DNA from 3 places in the Streptomyces sp. NBC_00358 genome. Region 2 is predicted to be linked to each of the others. Evidence: riboswitches for the same ligand, from Rfam matches in the RefSeq annotation. Region 2 holds a riboswitch; each other region holds the start of a gene.
The links. Region 2 has a riboswitch for S-adenosylmethionine ahead of thrC (threonine synthase). Riboswitches for the same ligand answer to the same signal wherever they lie in the genome.

Region 1: it holds a riboswitch for S-adenosylmethionine, as region 2 does, so the genes downstream of both, OHT01_RS28535 (aminotransferase class V-fold PLP-dependent enzyme) here and thrC (threonine synthase) in region 2, are expected to answer to the same signal.
Region 3: it holds a riboswitch for S-adenosylmethionine, as region 2 does, so the genes downstream of both, OHT01_RS40285 (putative leader peptide) here and thrC (threonine synthase) in region 2, are expected to answer to the same signal.

What each region holds. Positions count from the first base shown of each region.
Region 1 covers NZ_CP107976.1:6,702,589-6,712,330, forward strand. The annotation lists gene qcrA (cytochrome bc1 complex Rieske iron-sulfur subunit) at 1-678, shown strand, start outside; gene qcrB (cytochrome bc1 complex cytochrome b subunit) at 675-2,315, shown strand; gene trpD (anthranilate phosphoribosyltransferase) at 2,485-3,549, shown strand; SAM riboswitch class IV at 3,635-3,751, shown strand; gene OHT01_RS28535 (aminotransferase class V-fold PLP-dependent enzyme) at 3,939-5,315, shown strand; gene OHT01_RS28540 (Lrp/AsnC family transcriptional regulator) at 5,382-5,663, opposite strand; gene OHT01_RS28545 (rhomboid family intramembrane serine protease) at 5,706-6,461, opposite strand; gene OHT01_RS28550 (hypothetical protein) at 6,615-6,854, shown strand; gene OHT01_RS28555 (NYN domain-containing protein) at 6,890-8,239, shown strand; gene OHT01_RS28560 (C40 family peptidase) at 8,705-9,739, shown strand.
Region 2 covers NZ_CP107976.1:5,181,453-5,191,194, reverse strand. The annotation lists gene OHT01_RS22030 (MoaD/ThiS family protein) at 1-121, opposite strand, end outside; gene thrC (threonine synthase) at 118-1,416, opposite strand; SAM riboswitch class I at 1,432-1,588, opposite strand; gene OHT01_RS22020 (glucosyl-3-phosphoglycerate synthase) at 1,794-2,738, shown strand; gene OHT01_RS22015 (alpha,alpha-trehalose-phosphate synthase (UDP-forming)) at 2,816-4,267, shown strand; gene otsB (trehalose-phosphatase) at 4,460-5,314, opposite strand; gene OHT01_RS22005 (DUF3263 domain-containing protein) at 5,546-5,773, opposite strand; gene OHT01_RS22000 (ROK family protein) at 5,943-6,938, shown strand; gene nagA (N-acetylglucosamine-6-phosphate deacetylase) at 6,946-8,130, shown strand; gene OHT01_RS21990 (1-phosphofructokinase family hexose kinase) at 8,275-9,204, shown strand; gene OHT01_RS21985 (CBM35 domain-containing protein) at 9,332-9,742, opposite strand, start outside.
Region 3 covers NZ_CP107976.1:8,759,778-8,769,519, forward strand. The annotation lists gene OHT01_RS37500 (hypothetical protein) at 345-701, shown strand; gene OHT01_RS37505 (DUF6204 family protein) at 840-1,199, shown strand; gene OHT01_RS37510 (MarR family winged helix-turn-helix transcriptional regulator) at 1,260-1,718, shown strand; gene OHT01_RS37515 (IclR family transcriptional regulator) at 2,233-2,991, shown strand; gene OHT01_RS37520 (PP2C family protein-serine/threonine phosphatase) at 3,083-4,330, shown strand; gene OHT01_RS37525 (expansin EXLX1 family cellulose-binding protein) at 4,418-4,996, opposite strand; gene OHT01_RS37530 (hypothetical protein) at 5,046-5,189, shown strand; gene OHT01_RS37535 (DUF6817 domain-containing protein) at 5,419-6,024, opposite strand; gene OHT01_RS37540 (hypothetical protein) at 6,334-6,606, shown strand; gene OHT01_RS37545 (glutathione S-transferase C-terminal domain-containing protein) at 6,662-7,453, opposite strand; gene OHT01_RS40285 (putative leader peptide) at 7,564-7,629, opposite strand; SAM riboswitch class IV at 7,666-7,810, opposite strand; gene OHT01_RS37550 (hypothetical protein) at 7,967-8,101, shown strand; gene OHT01_RS37555 (amino acid ABC transporter permease) at 8,271-9,275, shown strand; gene OHT01_RS37560 (amino acid ABC transporter ATP-binding protein) at 9,419-9,742, shown strand, end outside.

The DNA of each region.
Region 1 (9,742 bases), 1.5 Mb from region 2:
ATCGCCGACGAGCGTCACCCGATCGAGGCGGAGCCCGCGGTCAAGGCCAAGGTCATGGCCGACTTCAAGGCCGGTGCCAAGGAGTCCGCGCTCGGCCGCCGCAAGCTGATCCGCAACACGATGTTCGGCGCGCTGGCCCTGTTCCCGCTCTCCGGCGTCATGCTGCTGCGCGACCTCGGCCCGCTGCCCGGCACGAAGCTGCGCCACACGCTGTGGTCCAAGGGCAAGCTCCTCGTCAACATGAACACGAACGAGCCGCTGCGTCCCTCGGACGTGGCAGTCGGTTCGCTCACCTTCGCCAAGCCCGAGGGCCTGGAGACGGACGACGAGGACTTCCAGAAGGAGATCGCCAAGGCGGCCCTGATGATCATCCGGCTCCAGCCGGACAACATCAAGGACAAGCAGGAAGTCGAGTGGTCCTACGACGGCATCGTGGCCTTCTCGAAGATCTGCACCCACGTCGGCTGCCCGATCTCCCTGTACGAGCAGCAGACGCACCACGCGCTCTGCCCGTGCCACCAGTCCACCTTCGACCTCTCCGACGGCGCCCGGGTCATCTTCGGCCCGGCGGGTCACGCCCTGCCGCAGCTGCAGATCGGTGTGAACGCTGAGGGCTACCTCGAGGCGCTCAGCGACTTCACGCAGCCCGTCGGTCCTGCATTCTGGGAGCGCGGATGAGCACTACCACCACCTCCGACTCGCGCTCCTCGCGCGAGAAGGCGCCCGCCGGTGAGCGGGTGGCCGACTGGGCCGACGGCCGTCTGGGGATCTACTCCCTGGCCAAGTCCAACATGCGCAAGATCTTCCCCGACCACTGGTCGTTCATGCTGGGTGAGATCTGCCTGTACAGCTTCATCATCATCATCCTCACGGGTGTGTACCTGACGCTGTTCTTCCACCCGTCGATGAACGAGGTGGAGTACCACGGCAGCTACATCCCGCTGCAGGGCCAGCTGATGTCCGAGGCGTTCAACTCGACCATGCACATCTCCTTCGATGTGCGCGGTGGTCTGCTGATCCGGCAGATCCACCACTGGGCGGCGCTGATCTTCCTCGCCGGCATGTTCGTGCACATGATGCGCGTGTTCTTCACGGGTGCGTTCCGCAAGCCGCGTGAGGTCAACTGGGTCTTCGGATTCCTGCTGTTCGTCCTCGGCATGTTCACCGGCTTCACCGGTTACTCGCTCCCGGACGACCTGCTCTCCGGCACCGGTGTCCGCTTCATGGAAGGCGCGGTCCTGTCCGTGCCGATCGTGGGCACGTACCTGTCGTTCTTCCTGTTCGGCGGCGAGTTCCCGGGCGGCGACTTCGTGGCCCGCTTCTACTCGGTGCACGTGCTGCTGCTGCCGGGCATCATGCTCGGCCTCGTGGTGGGCCACCTGATCCTGGTCTTCTACCACAAGCACACGCAGTTCGCGGGCCCCGGCAAGACGAACAACAACGTCGTCGGCATGCCGCTGCTGCCGGTCTACATGGCCAAGGCCGGAGGCTTCTTCTTCCTGGTCTTCGGTGTCATCGCGGCCATCGCGGCGATCGCCTCGATCAACCCGATCTGGGCCATGGGTCCGTACCGTCCGGACATGGTGTCCACGGGCGCCCAGCCCGACTGGTACATGGGCTTCTCCGAAGGCCTGATCCGTGTCATGCCGGGCTGGGAGATCAACCTCTGGGGTCACACGCTCGTCCTGGGCGTGTTCATCCCGCTGGTGATCTTCCCGCTGGTCCTGGTCGCGATCGCGGTCTACCCGTTCATCGAGTCCTGGGTCACCGGCGACAAGCGCGAGCACCACATCCTGGACCGCCCGCGCAACGTCCCGACCCGGACCGCGTTCGGTGCCGCCTGGATCAGCTGGTACTTCGTCCTGCTCGTCGGCGGCGGCAACGACATCTGGGCCACGCACTTCCACCTGGCGATCAACTCGATCACCTGGTTCGTGCGGATCGCGTTCTTCGTCGTGCCGGTGCTCACCTTCATGGCCACCAAGCGGGTCTGCCTCGGCCTCCAGCGCCGGGACCGGGACAAGGTGCTGCACGGCCGTGAGTCGGGCATCATCAAGCGCCTGCCGCACGGTGAGTTCATCGAGGTCCACGAGCCGCTCAGCCAGGACGCGCTGCACACGCTCACCGCGCACGACCAGTACAAGCCGGCCGAGATCGGCCCGACGGTCGACGAGAACGGTGTCGAGCGCAAGGTCTCGGGCGCGCAGAAGCTGCGCGCCAGGATGAGCGAGGGCTTCTACGGGGAGGAAGGCCAGATCCCCAAGCCCACCGTCGAGGAGTACAAGGAGATCACGAGCGGCCACGGCCACCACTGATCCCCGGCAGTTCGCCACGGCAGGAGCCCCGTCCAGGCAATGGACGGGGCTCTTTGCCGTCTCCCGGGCTGGATAGGGTGGACTCACCCCGTGGTGCGGGGTGATCCACCCCGCGTCACCCACGACCGCGGCACCCGAGACCGCGTGACCTACGAACCCAGGAGCGACCATGAGCGCTGTGAACCCCGCTGGAGGCGACACCGCGGCGGGCCGTTCCTGGCCCGCGGTACTGAACGGCCTGCTCGAAGGCCGCGACCAGAGCGCTGACGACACGGCCTGGGCGATGGACCGGATCATGCGCGGCGAGGCGACCGACGCCCAGATCGCCGGGTTCGTGGTGGCCCTGCGGGCCAAGGGCGAGACCGTCCAGGAGATCTCCGGACTCGTCCGGGCGATGTACGAGCACGCCAATGTCATCGAAGTGCCGGGACACACCGTCGACATCGTCGGAACGGGCGGCGACGGCGCGAAGACCGTCAACATCTCCACGATGTCCTCGATCGTGGTGGCCGGCACCGGCGCCAAGGTCGTCAAGCACGGCAACCGGGCCGCGTCCTCCGCGTCCGGCTCGTCGGACGTCCTGGAGAAGCTCGGCGTCAATCTCCAACTGACGGTGAAACGGGTCGCCGAGGTGGCCGAGGAGGCCGGGATCACCTTCTGCTTCGCGGTGAAGTTCCACCCGGCTCTTCGTCATGTGGCGGCGGCACGCGGCCAGTTGGGCATCCGGACGACCTTCAACGTGCTCGGGCCGCTGACGAACCCGGCGCGGGTGAAGGCCCAGGCGGTCGGTGTCGCCGATCCCCGGATGGCGCCCATCGTGGCGGGCGTGTTCGCCGAGCGCGGCAACTCCTCGCTGGTCTTCCGCGGCGACGACGGTCTCGACGAGCTGACCACCACCGGGGGCTCCCATGTCTGGGTGGTCCGCGACGGCAAGGTCACCGAGGAGCGCTTCGACCCGCGCGACGTCGGGCTCGGCATCGTCCCGGTGGAGGCCCTGCGCGGCGCCGACGCCTCGTACAACGCGGAGGTCGCCCGGCGCCTGCTGGACGGCGAGACCGGTCCCGTACGGGACGCGGTGCTGCTGAACTCGGCGGCGGCCCTGGTGGCTCTTTCGCCGACCGGGGCACCGCTCGCGGACCAGCTCCGCGACGGAATGGAGAAGGCGGCCGAGGCGATCGACTCCGGCGCCGCGAAGCGCACGCTCGACCGCTGGGTGGCCGCCAGCAACGCCTGATCCGCCGGTGGCACGGAGCGAGGCGCAGTCCAGAATCTGGACTGCGCCTTGCGCGTGGAAGATCCTCTGGCAGGATGCTGTATCAGGTCATGAGTGACAGTCATCAGGCCCCGGCCGACTGTCCGGCAACCCTCCGTCCGTGGCGGGGTGCCCCGGGTGAAGACCAGGTCGTAGGCAGCGAGGCCTACGGCAAGCGCGGACCCCTCCCGCCCATCGGGCGGACGCAACCAGGGGTCCTGGTCGTTCGAGGGAGCCTTCTGTGAGCAAGCGAATGCGATAGGGCGCCGAGCCCCGCCCCCGCACACCCTTTTCACCTTTTCCGCGCTGAGCGCTGCCCTCGGGCGGCCGGCTCGCGCGGTGATCCCGCCTGCCTCTCACAGGAGCTCGCCATGTCTGTCTCCACCGTTGCCGCCGACCAGACCGTTTGTGCCCCTCTGGCCGTTCTGGGCCGGGATGTCACCGTCCCGCTCGTCACCGGCGGCGAGGTGACCTACGCGGCCCTCGACTACGCCGCCAGCGCGCCCGCCCTCCAGCGGGTGTGGGACGACGTGGCCGCGTACGCCCCGTACTACGGCAGCGTCCACCGGGGCGCCGGCTACCTCTCGCAGCTGTCCACCGACCTCTTCGAGAACGCCCGCAGGACCGTCGAGGAGTTCCTCGACTGCCGCGCCGACGACCAGGTGGTCTTCACCCGCTCCACCACCGACTCGCTCAACCTGCTCGCCGCCGCGCTCCCGGCCGACTGCCAGGTCTTCGTCTTCGAGACCGAGCACCACGCCTCGCTGCTGCCCTGGCGCGACGCCCGGGTGACGTACCTGAACGCCCCGCGCACCCCCGGCGAGGCCGTCGCCACCCTGGAGCGCGCCCTCGCCGCCCGCACTGTGTCCATTGAAGGGGGCTACGGACCGGCCCTGGTCTGCGTCACCGGCGCCTCGAACGTCACCGGGGAGCTGTGGCCGGTGCGGGAACTGGCCGCCGCCGCGCACGCCCACGGCGCCCGGATCGTCCTCGACGCCGCGCAGCTCGCCCCGCACCACCCGGTGTCGGTCCAGGACCTCGACGTCGACTGGGTCGCCTTCTCCGGGCACAAGCTGTACGCGCCCTTCGGCTCCGGTGTCCTCGCGGGCCGCTCCGACTGGCTGCTCGCCGCCGAGCCCTACCTCGCGGGCGGCGGCGCCAGCCGCAAGGTCACCCGGCGTACGGACGGCGGCGTGGACGTGGAGTGGCACGACAGCGCCGCCCGGCACGAGGCCGGTTCGCCGAACGTCATCGGCGCCTACTCGATCGCGTCGGCCTGCAAGGCGCTCACCGAGGAGGGCTTCGACAACCTTCTCGCCCGCGAGCAGCACCTGATCCGTACCGTCCGCGCGGGCCTCGCCGAGGTCCCCGAGGTCCGGGTCCTCTCGCTCTTCGGTGACGACGCCCCGCGGGTCGGCGTCATCTCCTTCGTCGTCGAGGGCTGGAACAGCTCGCACTTCGCGGCCGCGCTCTCCGCCGAGTACGGCATCGGTGTCCGCGACGGCCTCTTCTGCGCCCACCCGCTGGTCCGCACGCTGCTCGGCAGCGACCCGGGGACCCAGGGGGAGTGCGGCGCCCCCGAGGCGGCCCCCGGCGAGAAGTCCCTCAACGCCATCCGCGTCAGCTTCGGGGCCGGTACCCCCGACGAGCACGTCGAGCGGTTCGTCCGCGCGGTGCGCGAGCTCGTCAGGGACGGTGCGCGCTGGCAGTACCGCACCGAGGGCGGCCGCTGCGTCCCGGCGGTCTGACGCCCTCGGGACGTTCGCCCGCAGGGGGTTGTCAGGAGGCGGTGCCGGGAGGCGGTGTTCCGTCGGTCAGGAGTCGAGACCGATCGCGAACGCCGCCTCCAGGTCGTGCTGGGAGTACGTACGGAACGCCACGTGCGTGTCCGTCGCCTCGACGCCCGGGATCTTGCTGATCTTGCCGGGAATGACGTCCGCGAGGTCGTCGTGGGCCTTGACCCGGACCATGGCGATCAGGTCGTAGGTGCCGGTGACGGAGAAGACCTCGCTGACGCTCTCCAGCGACGCGATCGACTCGGCGATCTCGGGGATCCGGTCCACGCTGGTCTTGATGAGGACGATCGCGGTGATCACGGCTGGTTCTCTCCCTAGGGGGCCACTGCTGGGGATCTCACCCTACTCGCGGTCCACCCGGCCCGGCTGATCCACCGGGGGCCCCGGCAGCACCCCCGGAGCGGGCACGGCGGCCGTACGGCGGCGGAACCGCGCCCAGGCGTACACGAATCCCAGGGAGAAGCCCACGAGGTGGGCCAGATAGGCGACCCCCGGTCCCGAGGCGCTGCGGCCCGCCGCCAGCCATTGCAGGGTGAACCAGAACGGCAGCACCACCCAGGCCGGGAAGCGCAGCGGCAGGAAGAACAGGAACGGGAAGAGACTGGTCACCCGCGCCTTGGGGAACAGGTACAGAAACGCGCCGAGCACCGCGGAGATGGCCCCGGAGGCCCCGACCAGGGACTGCTGCGAGGTGGCGTTGGCGGCGGCGTAGCCGAGCAGGGCCAGGTACCCGCAGCCCAGGTAGAAGAGGGCGAACTCCAGGTGACCCATGCGTTCCTCGGCCATCAGCCCGAAGACGTAGAAGAAGAGCATGTTGCCCAGGAGGTGGAGCCAGCTGCCGTGGATGAACAGGGCGGTGGCCGGGGTGAGCGCCTCGTGCGGGGCCCCTCCGAACAGCTCGGCCGGCACCACGCCCCAGCGGCGGAAGTACGCCCGCTGGGCGGCCAGCAGTTCGTCCCCGGTGCCGTACGCGGGATCGAGGCCCGACGCGGGACCGATCACGAAGACCAGACAGCACAGGACGATCAGCCCGTACGTCACCGGCGCCGACTGCCCCCGCAGCGCCCTGCCGGCCGCCGTACTCCAATTGCCGATCATGTTGCAGAGCATGACGTAACCGGACCGATGCGTACGGACCGCCTCGCCGCCGTGGGCAGCCGAGCGTCGAGTACCCGCCAGGCCGTAGGGTTACGAGCCACATGCACCGGGAGACCGGCGCCGGACGGACACTAGAAGGAAAGCGACTGCCCTATGACGGTTCCCCTGCCCGACGCCAAGACCCGCTGGCGCTGCGCCCTCTGCGGCAACCTCACGCGTTTCGACGTGACCCGCTCTTCGAAGGTCGTCGAGTACGTACATCTCGACCTGGCCGGTGAGCCGAAGATCGAGGAGCGCGAGGTGGTCAGTGAGACCATCGAGTCGGTGCGGTGCCGCTGGTGCAACGCGGTGGATCAGGTCGAACTCGTGGACAGGCCGGGCGCCGGCTCCTGACGGAGCGGGCCCCACACGGATAGTTGGGGTGACGGATGGTGGAGACCACGGGCGGGGAGCCGGACGACGGCACCGCCGAGGTGCTCGACCGTCCGCTGCCCGACGGCGTGCGCCGACGCGTCGTGCAGATCGTCTCGGACGGTTTCGGCGGGCTGACCATGACCGAACTCCCGGTCCAGTTGCGGCAGTACGCCCGATTCGCCCCGAACCGGCGGGCCAAGTTCGCCGGTAACGCCATGGCCGCGGCGCTGGAGACGGACCCGCTGTTCCGGCAGCGCATCGCCGAGAAGCTGAGAGAGGCCCAGGCGGAGCTCATCGGCGCCCTGGACTCGGGCGCGCCGCCGCCGGCCGCGGATCCGCTGGACGTGGCGGCCGCGGCCTATGTGCTGCGCCCCGCGGGCTGGGTGAAGCTGGTGACCGCCGCAGGCGAGGAAGCCCTGCGGGCGGACGCCGAGCGCGCCGGCGAGGAGAGCCGCGCCGAGCTGGAGCGGCTGCGCACGGAACTCGCGGAGGCCCGCGGGCAGACGAGGGCCGAGACCGAACGGCTGCGCGCGGAACTGGAGTCGGCCAGGAAGGAAGCGGAATCGCTTCACCGCAAGCTGCGCAGCGCCCTCAGTGACGTCAAGCGGGGCGAGGCCGCCCTGCGCAAGCTCCAGACGGAGACGGACGCGACGAAGACGGAGGGCCAGGCCCAGGTGTCCGTCGCCGAGAGCGAGACCCGGCGGCTCAAGGCGCGGCTCGCGGAGGCCGAGGCCGCCCTGGAGGCCACCCGCAAGGCGGCCCGCGAGGGGCGCAGCGTCGAGGACATGCGGGTGCGGCTGCTGCTCGACACCGTGCTGGACGCGGCCCAGGGCCTGCGCCGGGAACTGGCGCTGCCCCCTGTCTCCGTCCGCCCCGCCGAGACCGTGGAGGCGGTCGAGCCGGGACGGATGACCCCCAAGGACATCGCCACCCGGGCGCTGTCCGAGAACGACCCGGCGATCCTGGACCAGTTGCTCGCGCTGCCCCAGGCGCATCTGGTCGTCGACGGCTACAACGTCACCAAGACCGGCTATCCCCAGATGCCGCTGGAGAAGCAGCGGCTGCGGCTGCTCGGGCAGCTCTCGCAGTTGGCCGCGCAGACCGGCGCCGAGGTCACCTGCGTCTTCGACGGGGCCGAGCTGGCCGCGCCGGTGCTGCTGGCGCCGCCGCGCGGGGTACGGGTGCTGTTCTCCAAGCCCGGTGTCACGGCGGACGAGCTGATCCGTCAGCTGGTGCGTGCCGAGCCGCCCGGCCGGCCGGTCATCGTCGTCTCGACCGACCGTGAGGTGGCCGACGGCATCGCCAAGGCGGGCGCCCGGCCGGTGGCGTCGGTGGTGCTCCTCAAGCGCTTCTCGCGCGGCTGACCGATCCTTTTCGTTCTGTTCTTCGCTTGTGTTCCTTTCGCGCGCTTCCTTCCGCGCGTTTCCTCACGTTCGTCCGCTTCCGTGACGCTTCCCGTCGCGCTCTCGCCGCGCTCTCGGGATGTCATCTCCCGTTCCCGGCCTCGGGTTTCGTGCGCGCGGCGATCCGGGCGCTAAGTCGCATGAGCAACCTACGCACCATGCGTAACCTCTGGGCTGGATGACCGTATTCGTCGCATCTTCACGCGACGTAGTGTCAAGCGCACATCACTGCAGGTGAGTTGATTGCAAAGAATGCGCTCGGTGACAAAGAATTTTCAGGTTTGGATTTGAACTGATCACAAGAAGGTCACTAGGGTCATGCCTCGAACCTCCAACTAGGGTGATCACTCATGAGGAGTGACGGTGGAGGGGCACCGCCCGTCGGCGTTCTCGGCAGGCGGCTGGAGGAAGAAGGAGCTCGCCTTCGTGGCGTCCCACCGTCGACCCAAGCAGCCGAGCCGCACCCGTGTGACCGTGCTCACCACCGTCGCTGCCGCTGCCGTTGCTCTCAGTGCCAACGCCGCGAACGCCGCGCCGTCCGAGAAGCCGAACAAGGACGAGGTCAAGTCCAAGGTCGACAAGCTGTACCAGGAGGCCGAGCAGGCCACTGAGAAGCTCGACGGCGCCAAGGAGAAGCAGCAGAAGCTGCAGAAGCAGATCAGCGCTCTCCAGGACAACGTCGCCCGTGGCCAGCAGGAGCTCAACGACCTGCGTGACGGTCTCGGTTCGATGGCCAGTGCCCAGTACCGCACCGGCGGCATCGACCCCTCCGTGGCACTCTTCCTCTCCTCGAACCCGGACGACTTCCTGGACAAGGCGTCGGCGATGGACCAGCTGACCGCTCAGCAGGTCGAGTCGCTCAAGAAGGTCCAGGAGAAGCAGCGTTCGCTCGCCCAGCAGCGTGCCGAGGCCTCCGCGAAGCTCCAGGACCTCGCCGACACCCGGACCGAGCTCGCCAGCAAGAAGAAGGAAGTCCAGAACAAGCTGGGCTCCGCGCAGAAGCTCCTGAACTCGCTGACGGCGCAGGAGAAGGCGGCACTGGCGTCCAAGGAGCAGGAGCGGGCGACCCGCGCCAGCGAGCGCGTCGACCTCGGCACCACCAAGGCCGCCTCGGGCCGGGCCGGCGCCGCGTTCGCCGCGGCCCAGAGCGTGATCGGCTCGCCGTACGTCTACGGCGCCTCCGGTCCCAGCTCCTTCGACTGCTCGGGCCTCACCTCCTGGGCGTACGCCCAGGCCGGCGTCTCCATACCGCGCACCTCGGAGGCCCAGGCCAACGCGGGCACCCGCATCTACTCGCAGAGCGACCTGCAGGTCGGCGACCTGGTCATCTTCTACGGCGACCAGCACCACGTCGGCCTCTACGCGGGCGGCGGCCAGGTGCTGCACGCCCCGCACACCGGCGCGGTCGTCCGCTACGAGGCGATCGCCAACATGCCCTTCCAGTTCGGCGTCCGTATCTGATCC
Region 2 (9,742 bases):
CCGTGTGGTTCTTCTCCAGGTCGCTGATGACCTCGGCGAGGGTCGTGCCCTCGGCCGTCACCTCGGCGGCACCACCGGTGTAGGTGCGCAGGATGGTGGGGATGCGGACGTTGACGCTCATGATGCGAGGCCAGCCTCTCGGAAGGAGTCGAGGTTCGGGCGGATGGTCGCGGTCAGTCCGGTGTCCGAGGCCACCGCGTCCAGGGTCTTGAGGCCGTCGCCGGTGTTCAGCACGACCGTGGTGAGGGTCGGGTCGAGGAGGCCGTTCTCGATCAGCTTGCGGGTGACGCCGACGGTCACACCGCCCGCCGTCTCCGCGAAGATGCCCTCGGTGCGCGCGAGCAGCTTGATCGCGTCGACGATCTGCTCGTCGTTCACGTCCTCCACGGCGCCGCCGGTGCGCCGCGCGATGTCGAGCACGTACGGCCCGTCCGCGGGGTTGCCGATGGCGAGCGACTTGGCGATGGTGTCCGGCTTCTGCGGCCGTACGACGTCGTGACCGGCCTTGTAGGCGACGGAGACCGGGGAGCAGCCCTCGGCCTGGGCACCGAAGATCTTGTACGCCTTGTCCTCGACGAGTCCGAGCTTGATCAGCTCCTGGAGCCCCTTGTCGATCTTCGTGAGCTGGGAGCCGGAGGCGATCGGCACGACGAGCTGGTCGGGCAGCTTCCAGCCGAGCTGCTCGCAGATCTCGTACGCCAGCGTCTTGGAGCCCTCGGCGTAGTACGGCCGCAGGTTGACGTTGACGAAGCCCCAGCCCTCGCCGGCCGGGTCGCCGATCAGCTCGGAGCAGAAGCGGTTCACGTCGTCGTAGTTGCCCTGGATGCCGACGAGCTCGCCGCCGTAGACCGCGGCCATGACGACCTTGCCCTGCTCCAGGTCGTGCGGGATGAACACGCAGGACCGGAAGCCGGCGCGGGCCGCCGCGGCGCCCACGGCGCCGGCGAGGTTGCCGGTGGAGGAGCAGGAGAGGGTGGTGAAGCCGAAGGCGCGGGCGGCTTCGATGGCCTGGGCGACGACGCGGTCCTTGAAGGAGTGCGTCGGGTTGCCGGAGTCGTCCTTGACGAAGAGCTTTCCGGCGTCCACACCGAGCTCGCGGGCCAGGTTGTCGGCCTGGACGAGCTTGGTCCAGCCGGGGTTGATGTTCGGCTTGTCGGCCACGTCCGCGGGGACGGGCAGGAGGGGCGCGTAGCGCCAGATGTTCGCGGGTCCCGCTTCGATGCGCTTGCGGAGCTCCTCGGTCTCGTAGGCCGAGAAGTCGTAGGCGATCTCCAGCGGGCCGAAACACTCCTCGCAGGCGAAGACCGGGCCGAGCGGGACGCGGTGTCCGCACTCGCGGCAGGAAAGCGCCGCGGCCGGGCCGAGGTCCACCGCTTCGGCGGAGTTCGTGGTACTTGCAACTGTCTGCGCAGCCATGGAGGCGAGGCCCTTTCCTCATCTTCCTCACGACGCACTTCGCCGTGAGACGGATTTGGCACCTTCCCGAGCCGGGAGCCTCGCGACGCGATCGACATCGATCGGTACGAGACCGGCTGGAGGGTTGCCGGGGCTTCATCGGGCCGTATCCCTCTGCCCCTCTGGATGAGCGGTATTTGATTGTTGAACTGTTGAACGCGATACATGCCGATGATCCAGGACATGCGATGGTCATCCGCGTTGTTCAAGACTGTAACCGAAGGCCAGGACAGTTGAGATAGTCGTCCGAACCGCGAGACGACGGCAATCGATCTGCCGCTGGCCGCAGCGGGCACGCCGATGAGAGCGTGTGATCAGACAGTGAGGAGCCGCAGACGGTGCTGAAGGAAGTCGAAAGCTGGCTGAGCACACGCTCCTGGTCCGTGACCGACCGCCCGCTCCACAGGCTCATGGCCGCCAAACGCGTCACCGGGTCGACGGTCAGTGTCGTGCTGCCCGCGCTCAACGAGGAGGAGACGGTCGGCGAGATCGTCGCGATCATCCGCCACGACCTGATGCAGCAGGTGCCCCTCGTCGACGAGATCGTCGTCGTCGACTCGGGCTCCACGGACCGTACCTCCGCGGTCGCCGCCGCCGCGGGCGCGAGAGTCGTCCACCGCGACGACATCCTCCCGCGGATCCCCGCCGTGCCCGGCAAGGGCGAGGTGCTGTGGCGGTCGCTGCTCGTGACGAGCGGGGACATCGTCTGCTTCATCGACGCGGACCTCAAGGAGTTCTCGTCCGACTTCGTCTCCGGGATCGTGGGCCCGCTGCTCACCGATCCCGGCGTCGACCTCGTCAAGGCCATGTACGACCGCCCGATGGCCGGCACCGGCGGACAGGGCGGCCGGGTCACCGAGCTGATGGCCCGCCCCCTGCTGAACATGCACTGGCCGCAGCTCGCGGGCTTCGTCCAGCCGCTCGGCGGCGAGTACGCGGCCCGCCGCTCGCTGCTCGAACAGCTCCCGTTCCCGGTCGGCTACGGCGTCGAACTGGGCATGCTCGTCGACGCCCTGCACCTGGTGGGCCTGGACGCCCTCGCGCAGGTCGACGTCGGGGTGCGCAAACACCGCCACCAGGACGGCCAGGCACTGGGCCGGATGGCCGCCGCGATCTACCGCACCGCCCAGCTCCGGCTGGCCCGCGGCCACCTGATCCGCCCGGCCCTCACCCAGTTCGAGCGCGGCCGGGACGGTTTCCAGCCGCGTACGTACTCGGTGGACACGGAGGAAAGGCCGCCGATGACCGAAATCTCCGAGTACCAGCGGCGCAGGGCCGCGTAGGCAGGGCCGACCGACCGCGGCCGCATACGGCCGAAGTGAACGTTTGAGCGTTTCGACACGGGGCTAGGTTTCGAGGCATGGCTTCAACGCACGGTGCCCACCGGATTCTGGTCGCGTCCAACCGCGGCCCGATCACCTACGAGGTACGGGAGGACGGCTCGCTGCACGCCCGGCGCGGCGGCGGCGGCCTCGTCTCGGGACTCTCGGCGATCGGGCCCGACGCGGGCGCCCTATGGGTCTGCTCGGCCCTCGGCGACGGCGACCGGGAGGCCGTCGCGCGCGGAGTCGGCGAGGACGGCGTACGGATGCTGGCGATCGACGCCGGGGTGCACGCCGACGCGTACAACGGCATCGCCAACTCCGTGCTGTGGTTCGTCCACCACATGCTGTACCAGACCCCGCTGGAGCCGGTCTTCGACGCGGAGTTCCGGCGCCAGTGGGCGTCCTACCGGACCTACAACCGCGCCTTCGCCGAAGCGCTGGCCGAGGAGGCCGCCGAGGGCGCCTCGGTGCTGGTCCAGGACTACCACCTGTGCCTGGTGCCCGGGATGCTCCGCGAGCTGCGCCCCGACCTGCGCATCGGGCACTTCTCCCACACCCCGTGGGCGCCCGAGGACTACTTCCGGATGCTGCCCGACGACATCCGCGCGGAGCTGCTGGACGGCATGCTCGGCGCCGACCGGGTGGCGTTCCTGACCTGGCGGTGGGCGGCGGCCTTCATGCGCTGCGCGGGCGAGATCGACCCCGAGCGCTACCGCGTGACCCCGCCCTCGGACGCGCCGCGGGCGGTCGAGCACCTGGACGGCGGCCCGCCCCGCCGGACCCTCGTGGGCGTGCACGGCCTCGGCGCGGACGCCGAGTTCCTGCGCGAGCGCTCGCACCGGGCGGACGTCGAGGAACGGATGGCCGCGCTGCGCGAGGAGATCGGCGAGGGCCGCAGGACCGTCGTACGCGTCGACCGCACCGAGCTGTCCAAGAACATCGTGCGCGGAATGCTGGCGTACCGGCAGCTCCTCGAAGAGCACCCGGAGTGGCGCGAGCGGGTCGTCCACGTGGCGTTCGCCTACCCCTCGCGGCAGGACCTCGCGGTGTACCGGGACTACACGGCCGAGGTGCAGCGCGTCGCCGACGAGATCAACTCCCGGTACGGGACGCCCGGTTGGACCCCGGTGGTACTGCACGTCAAGGACGACTTCGCGCGCTCGCTGGCCGCGTACCGGCTGGCCGACGTCGCCCTCGTCAACCCCATCAGGGACGGCATGAACCTCGTCGCCAAGGAGGTCCCGGTCGTCTCCGACGAGGGCTGCGTGCTGGTGCTCTCGCGGGAGGCCGGGGCGTACGAGGAACTGGGCGAGGACGCGATCTCCGTGAACCCGTACGACGTGATCGGTACCGCGCGGGCGCTGCACGAGGCCCTGACCATGCAGCCGGGCGAACGCGCCGAACGCACCAAGCGGCTGGCCGCCGCGGCCACCGCACTCCCCCCGGCCCAGTGGTTCCTGGACCAGCTCCAGGCACTGGAGACCTGAGCACGGTCCAGCCCTTCCGGCCGGATCCCGGCTGCGGCTGCGTTTTTCAGCCCCGGCCTGGGAAGTTTCAGCCCCTCCGGCGTTTGGGGAGCGGGGGTCCGGGGGCGGAGCCCCCAGGGGCGGGACGGGTAGGGGCGGAGGGGCGAAACCGGCTTGCGGCCCACCCGCCCGCTCGGGCGGCGAGCGGGCGGGTCAGCCGAGGTGGGCCGCCAGCGCCGCGAGCAGGCGGACGACCCCGGCGGGCCCGTCCACCACCAGGTCGGCCCGGTCGGCGAGCTCGCCGACCTCGGAGCTGCCGCTGCACACCAGGAGTCCGGGGACCCCGTCGGAGCGGAGCTTCTCGACGGCGGCGAAGGCGGGCAGGTCGCCCAGGTCGTCACCGGCGTAGAGGACGGCTTCGGCGCCGACCTCCCGGACGTACTCCATGAGGGCGACGCCCTTGTCCATGCCCGGCGGGCGCAGCTCCAGGACCATGCGGCCCGGCTCGACGATCAGGCCGTGCCGGCCGGCCAGTTCGGCCAGCGGCTCCCGGAGCGCCTCGAAGGCGGCCTGGGGGTCCTCCGCGCGGCGCGTGTGCACGGCGACCGCGCGGCCCTTCTCCTCGATCCAGGTGCCCTGCCAGGCGCCGATCCGGTCGAGGAAACCCGGCAGTTCGGCACGGACGGCGGCCACCCCGGGGTGCGGGGCGGGGGCGGTGACCGTGCCGCTCACCGCGTCCCAGCGCTCGGCGCCGTAGTGGCCGAGGACGACGAGGTGCTCCAGTCCGGGGACGCCCGCGAAGCCGCCGTGGCGCACGGCCACACCGGCCGGACGGCCGGTGACCACGGCCACGGAGGCGACCTTGGGGGCCAGCGCGGAGAGCGCGGGGACCGCGTCGGGGTGCGCGCGGGCCCGGTCGGGGTCGGGGACGATGGGGGCGAGGGTGCCGTCGAAGTCGAGCGCGACGACCGTCCGGGTGGGGCGGGTGAGGATCGCTTCCAGAGCGTCGCGCCCGGCGGGGGTCACCGGGGCCGGCGAGAAGTCCTTGGATTCGGGATGGCTGCCCATGGGGCGACCCTATCCGGGTGACGCCGGACGCACCCCCGACTCACACCTGACCAAGCGCCCCTCCCCCCGGAATGCCTGGATCCCACCCCACCAAGACCTTCTCTCGCCCCCACCGCCCCTGCCCGACCCGTACCCGGGGCTCCACCCCTGCCCGGCCCGTATCGGGGGCTCCACCCCGGACCCCGTTCCTCGAACGCCGGAGGGGCTGGATCCTGCTTGAGCCGCGCGGTCTCACCGCTCCTCCCGGCGGGCCTCCCGCACCCGGCGCAGCCTGTTCACCGTGACGGGGTCGTGCGCCAGGGCCCTCGGGTCGTTCAGCAGCGCGTTGAGCAACTGGTAGTAGCGGACCGGGGCGAGGCCAAGCTGTTCGCGGATGGCGCGCTCCTTGGCACCGGGGCCGGGGAAACCGCGGCGCTCCAGCGCGAGGATGCTCCGTTCGCGCGCGGGCAGCTCTTCCATGGACAGCACGGTAGTCCCCGGCACCGACAGGCGACGGGGACGGGCACCGGAACAGCGGCCGGGCCGACCGGGCCCGCGTCCGCCGCAACCGTCTCGGAATGCGGATATAAGACCAACACCACGCGAGTGGACTAGACCTCTCTGGGGGTAAAGGGCGACACTGTCCCCCGTGAGACATGTCATCGCCCTCGATGTGGGCGGCACCGGGATGAAGGCCGCCCTCGTCGGGGTGGACAGCGAGCCTTCCGCGGGCCGCCCCGACGTGCCGCCGCCGCGGACCCCCGGACACCCCGCGCTGCTGTACCAGGCCCGCCGGGCGACCGGCCGTGAGCGCGGCCCCGACGCCGTCGTCGAAGACATCCTCGACTTCGCCGCCGAACTGCGCGCCTACGGCGAGGAGCACTTCGGCGAGAGCGCCCTGGCCGCCGGTGTCGCCGTCCCCGGCATCGTCGACGCCAGGAACGGCATCGCGGTCTACGCCGCCAACCTCGGCTGGCGCGATGTCCCGCTGCGCCGGCTGCTCGGCGAACGGCTCGGCGGCCTGCCCGTCGCGCTCGGGCACGACGTACGCACCGGCGGGCTCGCGGAGGGCCGGATCGGCGCCGGGCAGGGAGCCGACCGCTTCCTCTTCGTCCCGCTCGGCACCGGCATCGCGGGTGCCATCGGCATCGACGGCGGCGTCGAGGAGGGCGCCCACGGCTTCGCGGGCGAGATCGGCCACATCGTCGTACGGCCGGGTGGGGCCCCGTGTCCGTGCGGGCAGCGCGGCTGTCTCGAACGGTTCGCCTCCGCGGCGGCCGTCAGCCAGGCCTGGGCCGAGGCGTCCGGCGATCCGGAGGCGGACGCGGCGGACTGCGCCAAGGCCGTCGAGTCCGGCGACCCGAGGGCGGTGGCCGTCTGGCAGGAGGCCGTCGACGCGCTCGCCGACGGCCTGGTCACCGCGCTCACCCTGCTGGACCCGCGCACCCTGATCATCGGTGGCGGGCTCGCCGAGGCGGGGGAAACCTTGTTCACACCGCTGCGGGCCGCGGTCGAACGACGCGTCACCTTCCAGAAACTGCCGTCGATCGTCCCCGCCGCCCTCGGGGACACCGCCGGATGCCTCGGTGCCGGGCTCCTCGCCCGGGACCTCCTGAACACCACTCCCACGACTCCCCGGAGGTAACCACCCGATGGCCCCTAGCAAGGTTCTCGCCGGCGCCCGGGTGGTACTGCCCACCGGGATCGTGCACGACGGCCGCGTGATCATCGACGGCGCGCGGATCGCCGACGGGGGTGCCCCCTCGACGAAACCTGACGGAGTCGCCGGGGGAGCCCCCGCGGACGCGTCCGTGACCGACCTGTCCGGCCACTGGGTGGTGCCCGGCTTCGTCGACATCCACAACCACGGCGGCGGCGGCGCCTCCTTCACCTCGGGAACGGTCGAGGACGTCCTGCGGGGCATCCACACCCACCGGCTGCACGGCACCACGACCCTCGTCGCCTCGACCGTCACCGGCGACATGCACGGCCTCGCCGAGCGCGCCGGGATGCTCTCCGAACTGGCCGAACAGGGCGACCTCGCGGGCATCCACTTCGAGGGCCCGTTCATCTCGCCGTGCCGCAAGGGCGCGCACTCCGAGGAACTGCTGCGCGACCCGGACCCGGCCGATGTCCGCAAGCTGATCGACGCGGCGCGCGGCCGGGCCAGCATGGTCACGCTCGCCCCCGAACTGCCGGGCGGACTCGACTCCGTACGGCTGCTCGCCGAACACGGGGTGATCGCGGCGATCGGGCACACCGACGCGACGTACGAGCAGACGAAGGCGGCCATCGACGCGGGCGCGACCGTGGCGACGCACCTGTTCAACGCGATGCCGGCGCTCGGGCACCGCGCGCCGGGCCCCATCGCCGCCCTCCTGGAGGACGAGCGGATCACCGTCGAGCTGATCAACGACGGCACCCATCTGCACCCCGCCTCGCTGGAGCTGGCGTTCCACCACGCGGGCCCCGGCCGGGTCGCGTTCATCACCGACGCGATGGACGCGGCGGGCTTCGGCGACGGCCGCTACATGCTCGGCCCGCTGGAGGTCGAGGTCTCGGACGGCGTCGCCCGCCTGGTGGAGGGCGGCTCGATCGCGGGCTCCACCCTCACCCTCGACCGCGCCTTCCAGCGCGCCGTCACGGTCGACAGACTGCCGGTCGAGGACGTGGTGGCGGCCCTCTCCGCCAACCCGGCCCGCCTGCTGGGCAGATACGACCGGGTGGGCTCCCTGGAGCCGGGCAAGGACGCGGACCTCGTCGTTCTCGACGCCGACTTCGCGCTCAAGGGCGTGATGCGCGGCGGGGAATGGGTGGTAGAACCCCAACTGGGGTGATTCATACCTTTGTTGCTTACGGCGGTTGGCCCGGGGGGACTGGGCCGACCGCCGTTGTGTTTGGCATGATCGAGCCTCCGGAACCACCGGCGGGCGCCCGACAGGCGTCCACGTCACGCATCTCTTCGGGGGAGGTCGGCCCAGGTGATCCTCACGGTCACACTGAACACCGCTCTCGACATCACCTATCGCGTGCGGGCACTGCGGCCGCACAGCTCGCACCGGGTGACCGAGGTGACCGAACGGCCGGGCGGCAAGGGCCTGAACGTGGGGCGGGTGCTCGCCGCGCTCGGCCACGAGGTGACGGTCACCGGATTCACGGGCGGCGCGACCGGCCGCACGGTGCGCGACCAACTGGCCGCGACGGCCGGGGTGGTGGACGCGCTCGTCCCGGTGGAGGGATCGACGCGCCGCACCATAGCCGTGGTCGACACCGCGACCGGTGACACGACCCAGCTCAACGAACCGGGACCGGCGATAACCCCCGCCGAGTGGTCGGCCTTCCAGGAGAGGTACGAGCATCTGCTGCGCTCCGCCTCGGCGGTGGCCCTGTGCGGCAGCCTGCCCCCGGGCGTCCCGGTCGGCGCCTACGCCCAACTCGTCCGCACCGCGCGCACCTTGGCCGTCCCGGTACTGCTGGACACCAGCGGCGAGCCGCTGCGCCGGGGAGTCGCCGCCCGCCCCGACATCGTCAAGCCGAACGCCGACGAACTCGCCGAACTCACCGGCTCCCACGAACCACTCCAGGCCACCCGGAACGCCCGGCGGCGCGGCGCCCATACGGTCGTGGCCTCCCTGGGCGCCCAGGGCCTCCTCATGGTCAACGCGGAGGGCTGCTGGCGTGCCGCGCCACCCCGCCGTGTGTCCGGCAATCCCACCGGCGCGGGCGACTCCGCCGTGGCGGGCCTGCTGTCCGGCCTGGTGGAACACCTGCCGTGGCCGGACCGACTGGCCCGCGCCGCCGCCCTGTCCACGGCGACGGTGCTTTCGCCCGCGGCGGGCGAGTTCGACCACGCGACCTACGAGAACCTGCTGGCCGAGATCGCGGTGACAGGGGACGCGACGGCGGCGTGACCCGGCCCCGGGACACGTTCCCGGACCGGATCGCCCGTCCCGTCGAACGGCCGAGGGGCGCCACGACAGCCTCGCTGTCCTGGCGCCCCTCGGCCGACTACTGCCGGTCCGACTGCTACCGGTCCGCCTACTTCCAGCCCGCTTCAAGCCAGAGCTGGTCGAAGTTCGCGTCGCACTGGTTGCCCTGCGCGCAGGAGATCTGAATGGTGTTGGTGCCCTTGTTGAGAGTGATGTCCGCCCAGGTGTTCGTCCACCCCTTCGCGTAGTCGCCCTCCGGGGCGTTGGCGAAGTTCTTCAGGTTGAGCGGGCGGTCCTGGACCTTGCCGTTCACGGTGAGCGTGGCGTTGCCGTCCTTGCCGGGCACGCCGTAGTTGACGTCCAGCGTGTACTTGCCGGCCTTGTCGATACCGCTCACGTTCCAGGTGATGGACGCGCCGACGTTGTTGAACCCGGTGACGTAGACCCCGCCGTCCGCCTTGGCGCCCTTGACGTCGGTCGCCGTCGTCACGCCGGGGCTGAGGTTCAGCGTCTTCGCGTC
Region 3 (9,742 bases), 3.6 Mb from region 2:
GACGCCGTACGGGAGACCGGCACCGTGTATTCGGAGCCGTCCGGCCCCGCGGATGAGCGGAGGGCCAGGTGATCTCCCCGAGGGGCGCGGTCATGTCCCCGCGCCCATGTCCCCGCGCCCGGGCGCGGGGCCCGGCGTCCGCGGTAGCGGCCATGTCCGAGTTCTCCCGAAAACTCGTAAAGAAAACTTAAGGAGGTCTATCCTCATACATACCTTTCATCACTCCGAATACCTTATGTCCAGCACGGCGCGGGCCTTGGAACGTACCGACAGCTTCGGCGCGAACTCCCGTGACACCGGCTCCCGTTGTGCACGTCGATCACAATTCGAGGGAGGTGAGTCCGATGACCACACGCATCAGCGTCCGGCGCCTGCTGGCCGGCGCGGCCGCGACGGGCCTGCTGGCCGGTGGGGCCGCGCTCGGCACGTCCGGTGTCGCAGCCGCATCCACGACGCCGACGCCCGCGCCTTCGGGGACGACCGCTGACCACCACGGTCACCACGACCGCTGCGAGTGGAAGAAGGGCCACTGGGAGAAGAACTGGGTGCCCGGACACTGGGTCAAGAAGTGGGTCCACCAGGACAACTGGCAGCACGGTCACCACCACCACGGCTGGGTGAACAAGTGGGTCTACGTTCCCGGCCACTGGGACCATGTCTGGGTCAAGGGCCACTGGGACTGCCGGCCGCACCATCACTGAGCGCTCCGGACGCGGAGTGAGGACCGGGCGCGGTCACCTCGCGCCCGGTCCGTCCTCGCCCGTTCCGTCGTCGGGCGCGGGCGGTGATCACCGACAACGCGGTGGAACCTCACCGATTTCGTTGGTTAGGCTCGCCCGATGACCACACGCACGTTCCGTATCACCGTTCGCGGTGTCTTCGACGGACTCAGCGCCGAGCAGCGCGCCGACCTCCTGGCCCACGCGCCGGACCACGATGTCCTGCGGGCGGCCTTCACCCCCGAGGGGCACCTCACCTACGACGTGGCCGCCCGCCCCGCCTTCACCTTCCGCTTCCTGGACTCGGGAGAGGCGGAGGAGGACATCCTGGAGGCCCTCGAACGGGCCGAAACCGCCGCGACAGCCTGGCTGACCGAGCGCGGCTACGGCTTCAAGAGACTCAAGTCCCAGGGTGAGGACCTCTCCCAGGCCCCCCTCGGCAAACGGCAGCGGCGGGCCATCGTCCAGAACACCCCCTGACCCTCGTACCCCGAGGGGCACGTATGCTCCGAATATGCTTGAGTAGTCAAGGAGGTATCAATGAGTATGGGGCTGGACGCGACACTGCGCCTGGTGAGGGCGCAGGCCACCCTGGTGAAGCGGTTCGACGCGAGCCTCGGCGGACTGCACGGGGTGAGCCTGGCCGACTTCACGCTGCTGCTGCGACTGTCCCAGGCCCCCGGCGACCGCATGCGCCGGGTGGATCTGGCCGAGTCGCTGGGGCTGACCGCATCCGGCGTCACCAGGGGTCTCGTACCCCTGGAGCGGATCGGACTGGTCAGGCGGGACGCGGAGGCCCGTGACGCGCGGGTCGCCTATGCGGCGCTCACGGAGACCGGCCGGGAACGGCTGGCGGAGATGCTCGTCACCGCCGAACAGGTCGCCGGGGAGATCTTCGCCGAGCCGGCGTGGAGCAAGGAGGAGGCGGCTCGGCTCGCCGCCCTCCTGGGTCGCCTCGGCGGCACCGGGTTCACGGGGCGCGGGCCCGGCGGTTCCTGAACGTCGAAAACACGGGGTTCGGGGTTCGCCCGGTGACGGCCGGGCGGTTCCCGAACCGCGGCGGAACCGGGTTCGGGGTTCGTCCGGTGCGGGCTCGGGGTTTTGCGAACCTCGGCGCCGCCGGTTCCGGGCGGGGTGCCCCGCGGGTTTCGAGGCGTGGGCGGGGTGGCCCGGTTGTCGGCCGCGAGCTGCCCTGCTCGCCGTCCATGACGAAGCCGGGCTGCCGGTCACGCCGTCCTCGGCGCCGTGGAAGCAGCAGCCGTGGAGACAGCGCGTGCCGCCCGTTTCAGGCGGGGTGTCCCGCGGGGCGGTCGCCCGGAACCGGCGTCCCGTGAATCGGTGCCGTCGCGAGCGGAACCGGTGTCGTCGCGAGCGCGGAACCGGTGCCGTCGTGAGAGCCCCGGTGGCCGGGAGTGAGCGGCCGCTCCGCATCCGTCACCAGATGACGGGGCCTCCGGGGCGCCGCCTCCCGTGACGCCTTGCCTGTCTCCTGACCTCGGCGCACGCTGGTGGCATGGGAGCTCGCGACGGGCCGACGCTCATCACCTCCGTTCAGCGGGCCTTCCGCCTGCTGGAGGCGGTGAGCGCGCACGAGAACGGCGCGCCCGCCAAACAACTGGCACGCGAGACGGAGCTGCCGCTGGCCACCGCGTACCACCTCCTGCGGACCCTCGTCCACGACGGATACATACGCAAACTTGACGACGGCGGGTTCATCCTGGGCGACAAGATGCAGACGCTGCGGACCCAGGGCCGCGGACAGACGCTCCTCAGCCGGGTCCGTCCCACGCTCGCCGCCCTGCGTGACGAACTCGCGAGCGCCGCGTACCTCACCTTCTACGAGGAGGGAGAGATCCGGGTCGCCGAGATCGTCGACGGTCCCCGGGCGCCGCGGGTCGACCTCTGGGTCGGATTCGAGGACGCGGGGCACGCCACCGCGCTGGGGAAGTCCGTCCTGCGGGCACTCGACGAGGAGTCCCGCAACGACTACCTCGCCCGGCACGCCCTCGCCGACCTCACGCCGAGGACCATCACCAGCCGCCCGGAACTGCTGCGGCGCCTGGCCTCGTCGCCCGTGGCCCCGGCCGTCACGGACCTGGAGGAGTACGCCCTCGGCACGGTCTGCGTCGCCGTACCCGTCTACAGCGGTGACACGCTCGGCTCGCTCGGTGTCTCGCTCCCCGCCGAACGGCTGCCCCGGCTGGAGGAAGTCCTGGCCCGGTTGATTCCGACCGCGAACCGGGTGACCAGGAGCCTGTCGCTCACTATCTGAAATCCCCGTGCTTGTGGCGGACGCTTCGAACGTCTTTCCTGTATTAATCGGACATTTCAGTGATGAACCCAGGTGAGGACTGCGGACGAACATGAGTCAGGCCCGAGAGCACGGTAGCGAGCGCTGGCCGAAACGGACGCTCAAGAACGGAGGCGAAGGTTCCGGGGTGGCGGCGGTCCGCAAGCGTGTCGCCCACCTCGCCTTCGGCACGCCGGTACTCCCTTTACTGGTCGTCGGCGCCATCGTGCTCGTCGATCTGGCGGGCGGCGCGGGAGTGATCTGGCTGCCGCTGCTCGCCGCCGGACCCGCGCTGGCGGCCACCACCAGCCGGCCGTTCGGGGTCTTCTGCGTCGGGTTCCTGGCCGCGGCGCTGAGCGCGATGCTCGGCACGCGGGACGGTGTCCCGGGCGGTGAGCTCGCGGCCGTCCTGTCCGCCCTGGCGGCCGTCACCCTGGCGAGCGCCCTGGCCAGCGCGCTGCGCTGGCGCCGGGAGCGGGTCCTCGCGGCCGTCCGCTCGGTCGCGGAGGCCGCCCAGCACGCCCTCCTCGCACCCATACCGTCGAGCGTCGGTCCGTTCCAGGTGGCCGTCCGCTACAGCGCCGCCGCGGCGGAGGCCCGGATCGGCGGGGATCTCTACGCGCTCGTGCCCACGCCGTACGGAGTCCGGATGATCATCGGTGACGTCCGCGGCAAGGGGTTGCCGGCGGTCGGCACGGCCGCGCTCGTGCTCGGTGTCTTCCGTGAGGCCGCGTACGACGAGCCCGACCTCCTGGCCGTCGTGGGCCGGATCGAACGGAGTCTGGCGCGCAACCTGGGATACGACGACTTCGTGACCGCCGTGGTCGCCGGATACCCGGAGCCGGGCCGACTGGAGGTCGTCAACTGCGGCCACGCGCCTCCGCTGCATGTTCGGGCCTCCGGCAGCGTCGCGTCGGTCGACCCGGTCAATCCCGCTCCGCCGCTCGGGCTGCGGGCCCTGACCGGGGAGAGCCCGAGCCTTCAGGTGCTGCCCCTCGCCGACGGCGATCAGCTCCTGCTGTACACCGACGGGGTCACCGAGGCCCGCGACCACGGCCGCGAGTTCTACGCCCTCGCCGAAGGGCTGGCACGGCATGTGTCCGACGAGCCGGCGTCCACCCTCGCCGCGCTCGACGCCGAGCTCCAGGCCCATGTGGGCGGCCGCCTGCACGACGACGCGGCGCTGCTCCTGCTTCGCAAGCCGACCGCGCCCGAACCGGTGTCCGCGGTCGTCGCGGGCGGTGGCTCCGTCACCGTTCCCTCCCCGCCCCGGCCCCCTGCGGCGGGCGCGGGCGTGGGCTGCTGCAGCGGCGCGGAGTAGCTCCTGGGGAGGGGGCCGCCCTCCCATCCGTCCTCGTCCGCATCCGCCCGGCCGCCGCGCCCGGCGGGGCAGGCCCTTGGGAGCGGGTCAGTGCCGGGCGAACTGGAGTCCGGTCCGTTGCACGGTGTCGGGTCGCAGCGCGATTCCGCCGGCGGTCAGGTGTTCACCGTAGATGTCGGTGATCCTGATCGCGCCGCCGCATCCTCCGCCGTCGTCGGCGAGGAAGTAGTTGTAGTCGGTACGGGGCAACGGCCGCCATCCGTCGGCGGTTCGAAGTTCGAGTCGCGCCACCGGATTCCGGTGGCCGATCACCTGGAGCGCGCACCACCAGCGGCTGGACCCGGTCTTGTACCGGACCGCGACCGTGCCGGAGACGGCGGGACTCAGCAGCTTCCAGGTGATCGGGATCCGGCCCGCCGAAAGGCTCGCGAGCCGGGCGAAAGCCTGTGTGCTGAGGTCGAGCTGCCCGGCGGCGCAGCCCGCCGGGCATTCGTTGGTGATCCGGACGGTGACGGTGGCGCCGTTCGCCGCGCGGACCAGGACGTACGCTCCGCACGCCTTGGACGTCTCGTAGTCCGTGTGGTTCATCGCCGCGGTCATGAGGTCGTCGGTCGGGCCGAAGGAGCAGGCGCCGTCGCCGTTCCCGGCGTCGTAGCTGGTGGCCACGCCCCGATAGCCCACCCCGGGGCGGATCCGTCCCGCCAGTGATGCCGTCGTGGCGGCGGTCCTGGAGGCGGGTGATGCCGACGGCCGCGCCGGCGCGGTGGTCGTAGCGGCCGTCGTGGCCGGGGAAGCCGTCGAACCCGGCGACCGTGTCTCCGCCGGTGACAACGATCCGGCCGGATCACCGGGGCCGTGAGTCGTGGCCCCCGGCGAACCGGCGGCCGTCGAAGCTGAGGCCGCGGCCCGCTCCGAACCGGTCTGGTGACCGGGGCGGAACGCCACGACCAGACTGACGAGTGCACCCGCAGCGATCAGTGCCACCGGGGTGCCGATCAACAGCCTGAGCCGGTGCCTGCGGCGCCGGGCCGTCTGCCTCGTTTCCTTCATGCGCATCCGTTCGGAGGATCGAGCCGATGGTGTGACCCTCAGTGGTCGCGGGAGGCGAAAAGGTTGCCGCCCGATTCCGGGCCCGCGCCGGACCCGGGAGGATTCACTCGAGGCGCGCCGCCGTGGGCATCGGGCTGACGGCGGGCCAGGATCTTCCGGGTGTCTTCCCAGGCGCGGTCGCTCAGGAGCGGCCGCAGCCGGGTGAGCAGCCGGAGCAGACCGTCTCCCGATTTTGCCCGGAAGGCCGGGCTGATGCCGGCGAGGTCCAGTTCGTTCGCTGCGGTGAGTTCGGCGAAGTCCCGTCGCTGACGCGGGTCGGGAGAGAAGGTGTGCCCGGTGAACCTGTCCCGGAACACCCCGCTGTCGCTCGTGAGGCCGCGGTAGGAGGCCGTCCTGTCGCAGCCGGCGTAGAGGTACACGAGCTCCTCCGCGCCTGCTCCGATGCGCCGGACCAGCTCGGCTCGGGACTCCAGCGGCAGCAACGGCGTCGCGAATCCGTCGGTTCCGTAGAAGGCGTGGCACAACCCGGCGAGTTGGAGATCATGCCGAGCGCCCCATCCCTTCAGCAGCAGGCCGACCCGTTGGACATGCTCCAGCAGGGTTCCTCCGGGATGCTCGATCTCCGCCGCGCCCAGCGTGCGCATGAACGCGACGGCATCGCCCGCGGCGCCGTCCGGCGCCCGACCGTGTTCGGTATGCGCTGATGCTGTGTCCTCCACCGAAAGCTCCCTTCGGGATGACCGGTCGACACCCGTCCGGCGACCGGGCGACGGTCCGGACCGTCGCCCGCTCGCCGGACGGGTTGCCACCTTGGTACGGAAAGAGATCGTGGTCCGCGACAAGACCCCGGTCAATCCTCCGATTTGCTTGCAATGACCCAAGCGATACCTGTCGTCTGAACCGTGGGCGGTGCTGGGCGTGCGCCGGTTTCGGGAATGCGACAGAGTGTGGTCATGGGGCGCCTGTGGATGACGTGGTCGATCGAAGGAGTCGGATCGGCCGGCCAGAACGTCGCCGACGTGGAAGCGGCCTGCCGCGCTCTGGTCGGCTCCGTCGAGCGGTCCCGGCGCGCCTTCGACGTGCCCGAACCGTGGGAGCGGCTCCGTGAGGCGGCGCAGATGCTCCAGGACCAGATCCTGGGCTCGGGGCGCGAGATCCTCGATCAGGGCCGGGAGTGGACCTCGACCCTGAAGGGCGTGAGCATCCTCCTGATCCCGCGCGACTGAACGGCCCGGACGCCGGGTCCGGCGTCCGGTTCTCCGTTCGGTCCGCCGCGGGGCGTCAGGCGCCGGCCGCCAGGGGGACGGCCTCGTTCCCGGCCGGGAAGGCGGGGTGGTCGCCGAGGCGGCGTAGGTAGTCGCGGAGCCGGGGATGCGGGCCGAGGGCGTCGGACGGCTCCAGGCCGGTGAGCGCCACCCATACGTCCACGTCCGCCGCCGTCAGGCTGCCGCCCAACACGTAGGGCCGCGAGGCGAGTTGGCAGTCCAGCAACTCCAGGGCCGCCGAGCGGTCCGAGGGCGGGGCGGTCGGGGTGACATCGCGGTCCAACAGGTCGCGCAGGGCCTCGATGTCCGCGGTGAGGGCCGGCGGACACAGTGGGGAAGGGTGGCCCGTGGTGTGGCCCGAGAGCAGACCGGCGAGATCGCGCAGGATGTCGGGTGTGTGGTTGCTGACGATGCGTCCGCTCCAGCGGTCGCACAGTGCGGGCGCCGTCAGAGGTCCGTCGTAGTGGTGCTCGGTGGCCTCGTAGGCGCGCCGAAGCGAGGCGAAGGAGCCGGATGTCCCGGAGGAGTGCGACAGGATCGTGGTGGCGACGGAGTCCTTCAGGCCGAGCAGGTCGAGGGTGATCTCGATGCGCAGCGAGAGGGGACAACTCTCCGACAGATACAGCTCGTAGCGATGCGGTGCCGGGTAGAAGCCGCCGGCCAGACCTACGCCGATACGGCTGTGGACGCGATGGGGGAGCGCGGACGGGGTCGGCGCCACCTTCAGGCGGCGGTCCGGGGGGAACGAGATCTGGTCACAGGGGCGCGAGTTGGCTGTACCGGAAGTCCGCGAAGCTGTCTCGGGCATGACTCTCCCTTGGGGAACGAGGAAGCCACCGCCGCCTTGTGGGCATCAGCGGCCGATTGCGGATTGACTGCGCTGGTCGCACCGGTCCGGATCAACGGACCGGCTACGGATCAGTAGGCGCTGGAGACACGCAGCAGATCGATGTGCAGGCGCCTCGTCAAGCCGCTCTTGGGCATTCCCACCGGTCCCGACTCCAGGGCTCGCGAGACGCGAGACCACGCTTGTCCCGCCGCACCGGCGGGACCCGGTCGTCACCCGGGGCACCCCGTCGCGGTGGAAGGGTTGCCTGTCAGCGAGCCGGGGCCGATGACCACAGGAGCGGGCGAACCCGCGCCGTGGGCGCTGACAATCGTGACCGTCCAGACCAGTCTCGGTGCGCGCTGAGGCGTCGTCAAGAAGGCCGGACGCGCGGTCTCACCTGGTGGTCACCCGCATTGACATTCTTTTCGGGGCAGGCCTAACGTGCGGCCCACAACGAGATGCCTCAGGGCCGGAGAAACGATGGTGACGGCGATGTACGCAGCTGACGGGACGGCCGCATGGCGGCGCCTCGGCCGCGACGTGCTGTGCGCCGACCGCTCCGTCGACCTGCTGCGTGTCAGCAGCGCACTGTGTACGGGCACCTGTCGCCCCCTCTGCCAGGGCTGACGGTTCTTCTTCCGAATCTCTGACGGCCACCGCCGCCGCGGTGCGTCCCCTCTCCGTCCAGCCCCCGTTCCACGTGCACCCGTGCGTCGATTCGCGCCGAGCCGTTCCGGCTCCGCGTCCCGCTGCCGTCCGCCGTGGTCCGGGGTGTCCGCATCCGCTGGAGCTCTCCATGAGTCAATCTCCCGGCACCGCTGTGTCCTCCGGATCAGCGCCGCCCGCCGAGGCGATCCCCCGTCCCGACGTCCCCGCCACGCCGAAGCCCCTGTCGGCCCAGCGGGTCCTTCCGCTCCGGCGCCCCGGCCGCTGGGTCATCACGGCCGTCGTGCTCGTGCTGGTCGCCCAGATCACCCACGGCCTGGTGACCAACCCCTTCTACCAGTGGGACCGCTTCCAGTACTGGTTCCTGCGCCCGACGATCCTCGACGGGCTGCTCATCACTCTTGAAGTCGCCCTGTACAGCGCCCTGTTGGGACTGCTGGGCGGCATCCTGCTGGCGCTGGCCCGGCTCTCCCAGAGCCCCGTGCTCCGTGCGGTGAGCTGGCTCTACACCTGGTTGTTCCGGTCCGTCCCGCTCATCGTGGTCCTGCTGTTCCTCTACAACTTCAGCGCCCTGTACCGGACGTTGAGCGTGGGCGTTCCGTTCGGGCCGGCCTTCTTCACCTTCGACGAGTCCCACCTCGCCACCGACATGGCCGTCGCCGTCATCGGACTCAGCCTCAACGAAGCGGCGTACGCCTCGGAAGTGGTGCGCGGCGGCATCCTCTCGGTCGACCAGGGCCAGCACGAGGCGGCCTCCGCCCTCGGCCTGCCGAAGCGGTACCAGTTCGCGAAGATCGTCTTCCCGCAGGCGCTGCGCTCCATCACCCCCAACTACGTGAACCAGTTGATCGGCCTCATCAAGGGCACCTCACTGGTCTTCTACGTCTCGCTGCTGGACCTGTTCGGCACCGTGCAGAGCATGGGCAGCACCTATCCCGGCGACATCGTGCCGCTGCTCCTCGTCGCCACCGCCTGGTATCTGATCCTCACGAGCGTCGTGTCCGTCATCCAGTTCTACGTCGAGCGGTACTACTCGCGGGGCGCGCTGCGCACCCTGCCGCCGACCCCGTTGCAGAAGGTACGGAACGGTCTGCGCGATGTGCGGGCCCGGGTCCGGAGGGAGACGGCGATATGACCGGCGAAGCACGTCAGACGACGGTGAAGACCAGGACGCATCCGCAGGAGCAGGAGCAGGAGCAGGAGCAGAGGCAGTCGCAGTCGCATGAGCGGACGGGGCAGGGGACTGCTCCGGCGGCCGAGGCCGTCGGAGCGCTCGGGATCGAGCCGGCCGCGGTCGAGGTGCACGACGTGCACAAGTGGTACGGCGCCCACCAGGTCCTGGACGGCGTGGAGTTGACCGTCCGGCCCGGGGAGGTGACGGTCATCCTCGGACCTTCCGGGTCCGGCAAGTCCACTCTCCTGCGGGTGATCAACCACCTGGAGAAGCCCGAGGCCGGCCATGTCAGCCTGAACGGCGAGCTCATCGGCGTACGCAGGCACGGCGAGCGCCTGAAGGAACTGAGCGAGCGCGTCATCCTGGGCCAGCGCAGCCGCATCGGGTTCGTCTTCCAGAACTTCAACCTCTTCCCGCACCTGACCGTG